Regions from separate parts of the Candidatus Thalassolituus haligoni genome, predicted to be linked through region 2. Evidence: predicted binding sites of a transcription regulator. Region 2 holds the regulator's gene; the other holds the start of a gene.
The links. The regulator PhoB, encoded in region 2, activates phosphate uptake and scavenging genes when phosphate is short. The targets are predictions, from matches to a motif close to TGTCATANNNNTGTCANA.
Positions count from the first base shown of each region.

Region 1: the regulator PhoB is predicted to act here: its motif matches at 1,677-1,694, upstream of SOJ49_RS00295 (choice-of-anchor I family protein).

Region 1 is NZ_CP139482.1:53,565-56,923, forward strand. Features, by position in the region: gene SOJ49_RS00295 (choice-of-anchor I family protein) at 1-1,605, opposite strand, end outside; gene SOJ49_RS00300 (YebC/PmpR family DNA-binding transcriptional regulator) at 1,922-2,644, opposite strand; gene SOJ49_RS00305 (tRNA-uridine aminocarboxypropyltransferase) at 2,831-3,359, opposite strand, start outside.
Region 2 is NZ_CP139482.1:4,078,239-4,081,597, reverse strand. Features, by position in the region: gene phoR (phosphate regulon sensor histidine kinase PhoR) at 1-1,213, opposite strand, end outside; gene phoB (phosphate regulon transcriptional regulator PhoB) at 1,219-1,917, opposite strand; gene ubiA (4-hydroxybenzoate octaprenyltransferase) at 2,027-2,932, opposite strand; gene SOJ49_RS18420 (chorismate lyase) at 2,935-3,359, opposite strand, start outside.

The DNA of each region.
Region 1 (3,359 bases), 350 kb from region 2:
ATAGATGGTTTCGATGTCGGTAGCAACGGCTTCGTCGGAGAACGGGTTAAGGGTGGTTTTCAGACGTCCCAGCACGGTTTCACCTTGCAAGGTCGCAGCGTCCGGGAAAGCGGTTGTATTCAGTGTCAGGTCATCGACTCGGGCTTCTTCTGAGAAACCGTCGTAGTCGCGTGCGTCGCCTTCGTTGGCGCTGATGACATAATGGGTGCCATTGTCTTCGAAGGTGGTGATGGCGTCCGGCATAAAGAAGCCCTTGACGTTGGCGTAAGCGGTCAGCGCGGTGCCTGCTTCCTTGTCGGAGGCATTCATGGCATTGGCTTCGAGACCGTAGTCTTGCAGACCCAACGGCAGGATTTTGGTGATGGCTTCGGCATCGACGGTCAGGTCAATCACCGCCAGTCCGTTGTTTTCCTGCAGCGAGACCCAGGCTGTGGTGTCATCGGCACTGATGGCGACGTATTCCGGTTCCACATCCGTGGCCAGATCGGCGGCTGGGCCAAAGACACGGAACCCTTCAGCTTCCAGCGCTGCTTCCTGATCGTTCAGACCATCGAAAAACAGCGTGGTAACGGCCAGTTCAGCAGGGCTGGCGGCGAGGTTGGTTTCACCTGGGGTGGCGTAGATGTCACCGGTGGCCCAGTCTCCACCATCGGGCAGGCGACCGGCGCTGTTGGCGTGGGTATCGGCAGTGACTGTGTATTCGTCGGCCAGATTACCTTGATAGAACAGACGAATGGTGTCGCCTTTGCCGAGACCGAAGTCTTGATCCGCTGCGGCAACAATGGCAGCTGGCGCACCGTCTACTTGTGTCGTTTCATTCGGCATGATGACCAGGAACCCCTTGGCAGCAATAACAGTGCCATCAGGTATGGTCACCGGGGTATGGCCATCGTCGCTGTCGAGCAGCGTCCAGTCGGTGCCGCTAAAGGTAAACTCGGCATCGGCGCTGTTGTAGAGTTCAACAAAGTCAAAGTCACCTTTGGTGCGCACTTCGTTGATGAGAATGTCAGTGGCGACAGCGGTGACTGGCTCTTCTTCTTCAGCGGCGGCCGGTGCGGTATTAGCGGCGGCGGGAGTAGCGCTCATGGCACCTTCAGCCCAATCGCCGCCGTCCGGGTAGCGGCCAAGAGTGTCGGCGTGTTCGCCGTCAGTCCAGCTATAGCTGTCGTGAGCTGTGCCTTGATACAGCAGGTTGGCCGTATCGCCCTTGCCCAGACCAAAGCCATCGACTCCGCCCAGTACGGCGCTGGCAACGGTCGCTGGCAGTTCAGTTGCATCGGTCAGTACCAGCAGGTAGCCACCGGCGGCAATTTCAGTACCGGCTGGAATCGCAATGGCGGTATGGGTGCTGTCGCCATCCAAGAGACCCCATTCGCCGTCGGCGAAGGTATAGGATTCAGATCCGGCGTTGTAAATTTCAACATAATCGTAGTCGCCGGTAGAGCGCACTTCGTTAATCACGATATTACTGATGTCGAATTCGGCCGGTGTGTCGGTATTGGTATCCGCACTGTTGTTGTTATCGTTGTCGTCGCTGCCACAGGCAGTCAAGGCTGCGGTGATGGCCATCGCCAGCGTGCCTTTTTTCCAGAGATCGAGAGACATGATCTTTCCTTTGTTATCGGTATTAACAGGTATTCAAAGGCTTCAAGCGTATGACGGTTTTGTGACGTCCAGGTGACCTGAAAATGACACGAATATGACGATTGCAAGGCAAGACAAAACAAGTGGGGGCTGGCAGGGGGAATGGGTTTGGGCGGTAAGGTGTGGGCGGTAAGGTTTGGGCGGTAAGGTTTTACCGTTAACAGGCAGTAAATACGCAAACGGCACTTTATATAAAAGTGCCGTTTTGGACGGTGTCGTTTTGGTTAGCGATGGCCTCATCTACTCGGAAGGCTGAGGCGATGGCTGACGCGGCTGATCAGCCTTCAAATTCACCGTTATGGTAGATTTCCTGTACGTCTTCCAGATCGTTCATCAAACTGGCAAAACGCTCAAATTGATCGGCGTCGTCTGCTGCAATCGGGTGCGGCATTTGTGGCAGGTAGGTGATTTCTTCCATTTCAAAATCAATGTCGGCACGCCATTCGGTCAGTGCGGTTTTGGTTTTGAAGAACTCGGTGGGTGGCACCAGCACCGTGACCATGCCGTCTTCGCAGTCGATATCGGAAACATCAATATCGGCTTCCATCAGCATTTCCAGGGCTTCATCTTCGCTGTCATCAGCAAACACAAACATGGCGCGATGATCGAACATGTGGGAGACCGAACCCTGGCTGCCGAGCTTGGCCTTGCACTTGGAAAACACGCCCCGGATTTCACCGAAGGTGCGGTTCGGGTTGTCGGTCAGGGCGCTGATCAACACCATGGCACCGCCAGGCGCAATGCCTTCATACAGGGCCGGTTGGAAGTCTTCTCCAGCACCACCAGTGGCCTTGTCGATGGCTTTTTCGATCACGTGGGTGGGCACCTGATCTTTTTTGGCCCGGTCGATCAGTGAGCGCAACGACAGGTTGGCCGATGGATCGGGGCCGCCTGCCTTGGCGGCTACATAGATTTCTCGGCCATACTTGGAGTAGACCTTGGTTTTTGCCGCGGCCGTTTTGGCCATGGATTCTTTCCGGTTTTGATACGCTCTGCCCATGGGAATCAGTCTTTTCTTGGGTGAATAAGTCAAAAAACGTCTGAATTGTACCCATTGCTGTCGAGGCTGTCTTGTCGATCCGCTGCCGTCCGGGGATTTCAGAGATAAACCCTGATCCAGCGTGATGAATGTCTACGGAATAAAGGTGTGTGATCCGGTGTTCTCTCTGTGGCGTGAGTCGGTGAATCAGTGACGTGGCTTGCCCGCCAAATAACGCTCACGGAACAAGGCAAAATAAGCTGCCAGGCGGCTGCTTGCGGTGGCTGCGCCCAGCTGTTGCAGTATTTCTATCGCTACTTCTGCGGTGCCCAGCTGGTAATCGTGCGCCGCTTCCCTCAATTGATAGTTACCCGGTTCGAGTGGCTCAATCCCCAGTATTGGAATGCCACTGAGGTAAGGGCTGCGGAACATTTTGCGGGCTTCGCGCCAACTGCCGTCGAGCAATATCAGCAAGGGTTTGCGCTGTTGCTCTGACGCTTGCACCTGGTACTGCTGCAGCTTGTCCGGGGTGTCCAGACACTGCTGGGTATCGGCGTACTGGAACGGGAAGATCACCAACGGCGCGTAGGCCGGGTTGGTCAGCAATGCCAGCAAGGCGGCATCCGGCTCGGTGCGGTTCCACAGAAATGCGTGGTTATCACTCAGTACATCCGCCACCAGACGACCGCTGTTACTGGGCTTGTAGACTTCGCCTTTGTAAAAAATCAGGCAGACC
Region 2 (3,359 bases):
CACCATCATGATGCAGCAATACGTGTTTGACGATGGCCAGTCCTAGACCGGTGCCGCCGGTGGCGATGCTGCGGCTCGGGTCGGCGCGATAGAAACGCTCGGTCAGGCGAGGAATATGATGATGAGCAATACCGATGCCGTTGTCAGTAACACTGAAATAACCTTTGCCGCCCTCTGAGTACCAGTGCAGCTTCACATGGCCGCCTTCGGGGGTGTATTTCACCGCATTAAATACCAGGTTGGAAAAGGCACTGCGGAGTTCGTTATAAAACCCCATCAGCTTTTGGTCGTGGTCAATACTCAGCGAGAGAGTGTGTTTGTTGCTGCTGAGAGAGGCTGCGTCACGGCGAATCGCTTCCAGCAGCGGTTGCAACGCCACTGGCTGAGCCTGCTCATTCTCACCTGTTTCCAGCCGCGACAGCATCAGCAGATCCTTGAGCAGATTTTCCATGCGATGACTCTGCTCGCTCATCTGTTGCAGCATGCGTCCCCAGCGGGGTGGCAACATTTCAGAAGCAGCTTGCATGGTTTCGACGTAGCCGGAAATCACCGTGAGGGGGGTGCGTAACTCGTGGCTGACGTTGGCGACGAAGTCTTTGCGCATTTCTTCCAGTTGCTTCAGGCGGGTGACGTCATGCACCAGGATCAAGCGGTCTTTACGGCCAAACAAGGTGATATTGAATTGCAGGTAAATACGCGGGTTGATTGGAGAGCGAATGGTCAGCGGTTCGTGGTAGTCCGCCTTGTCGAAGTAGGCCTTGAACTCCGGCGTTCGAATCAGGTTGGTAATGGGCTGGCCAATATCAACCGGGCTGCGTAAGCCAAGGTAGTTTTGAGCGGCCTGATTCCAGAACTCCAGTGCCCCGGTGGCGTCGACCATCAATACCGAATCCTGCAGCGCGGCGGTTGAATCCTGTATGCGGTTGATAATGGCCTGCAAGCGCTGTTGATGTTTGATGCTGCTTTGTTGCAAGCGCTGGTTTTCCGTAAAAATGGAACCCCAGATACCGAGTGTGCGTGGCAAGACGGTGGTTTGTCCCTGATCCAGCCAGCGATGCAGGCGATAGAGCTGCAGCCACTGCCAGGAGATATAGATGCCCATCATCAGGCACAGGGCTTCCAGTGGCTTGCCAAAATAATAGTAGCCACAGCCAACGGCAAGTATCAGCAGATAAAGGATTCGGCGCAGCTCTCTGCGCCAGACAGGGGTCATCAAAATCAGGAGGCTTTGATCGAAAAGCGATAGCCCGTGCCACGAACGGTCTGAATCAGCTGTTCGTGGGATTCGCCAAGCGCCTTGCGCAGACGGCGAATATGGACATCGACGGTACGTTCTTCAACGTAGACATTACCACCCCATACCTGATCCAGTAGCTGGGCGCGGGAGTAGGCGCGCTCCTGATGGGTCATGAAAAATTGCAACAGGCGGTACTCGGTAGGGCCAATATCAATCGGGTTACCATGGGCGGTCACCCGGTGACAGACCGGGTCGAGCATCAGGCCACTGACCTCGATTGGTTCTTCAATGCCTTGCGGCGTTGAGCGCCGTAAAACGGCCTTCAGGCGCGCCACCAGCTCACGCGGTGAAAACGGTTTGGTGATGTAATCGTCCGCCCCCGCTTCCAGTCCTTGAACCTTGTTATCTTCTTCGCCCTTGGCAGTCAGCATGATGATCGGCAGCTCGGCAGTTCGATCTTCGCGCTTGAGGCGGCGAGCAAACTCGACACCGCTGGTGCCTGGCAGCATCCAGTCAAGCAAAATCATATCTGGCTTTCTGTCGATAATCTGCGCATGTGCTTCCTGTACATTCGCTGCTTCAAGGCATTCATACCCGGCCATTTCCAGGGCCACGGCTATCATTTCCCGGATCGGGGCTTCATCGTCCACAATAAGAACGGTCTTGCCTGCTTTGGTCATAACGGCTCGTCACGCAAATGTCACAATAGGAATAATGCGGGGGTATTACACTGATCCAGTGTTACAAGCATGTGACACTGCTGAGATTGGCGTCAAGCATATTGCCTGATCAGGGCAAAGATGGCGTCGCCAGGGCGTAGTTCAGCACCAGGCCAACCCAAATAATCGCGCCATACCAGTGAGCTGCCAGAAACTCCTTTAAACAGGCCATACGCTCACGGCTGCGGATGGCACGTAATTGCCACCACAAATAACCACCTGCAATTAACCAGGCGAGGTAGAATGGCCACCCTGCGTCTAATTGGCTGCCTGTCAGTAGCAGACAAAAATGCGCCATGCCATAAAGAATGGCAATCATGGTGACGTCCAGATCACCAAACAGGATTGCGGTGCTTTTGACACCGATCAACAGATCATCGTCGCGGTCGACCATGGCATAAATGGTGTCATAGCCGACGGTCCAGCAGACGTTAGCAATAAATAACAGCCAGCAGAGGGATGTCAGTTCATTGGCTTGCGCAGCGAACGCCATGGGAATTGCCCAGGAGAACGCAGCTCCGAGAAACACCTGTGGCAGGTGCGTGTGGCGTTTCATGTAAGGATAAAGTGCTGCCAGAGCAACCCCGCCGAGTGACAGCCAGAGGGTCAGGGTATTGGTCATTAACACCAGCAGCAAGCCGATCAGACAGAGCATAACAAAACCGATCAGCGCCTCGCGGTCGGCTATGCGGCCCTGCGTCAGGGGCCGATCCTGCGTGCGTTTGACGTGGCGGTCGATATGACGATCGGCGTAGTCGTTGATGACACAACCGGCGGAGCGCATCACAAATACTCCGAGGGTAAAAATCACCAGGTTGGCAATCGATGGCAAACCTTCGGCGGCCACCCATAGCGCCCATAGCATCGGCCATAACAGCAGGTAGGAACCGACCGGTTTGTTCAGCCGGGTCAGCTGAATCCACTGATGCCAGCGTGGCCAGAGTTTATCGAGTGTGGCAGACAGAGGTGATTGCATAATCAATGCCTTGTGTCGTCTGGCGAATGGAAGCGTGGTGATAGCAGTAGCGAAGAGAACGCCTCCGTTACCAGTAGAGGCGCACCGTTGATTGTAAACACGGAGCGCCTTGTCCAGCAAAAACAATGCGCACTGTCGGTTACCGGTTGACAGGCTTGACTGAACTTCAATGGTTGTCGGCGCAAGCTGGCCTGGCTGAATAAGTAGCTGCCAAGAGAACGATTGCCAAGATGACGAATTGGCTGACCAACCCTTGCCAGGCTGGTCAAGGGAATGACGGTACGGGCTCTTACCAGCTCGTATTGCCCCTGGCGCAGTGATACTTCGCGTACCCATACCGGTTGCCGCCAGCGCAATTTCAGGTCGGCACATTCAGAGGGCAAGGCTGGGCCGTGATATTGTCTGACGACATCGACCGAAAACTCAG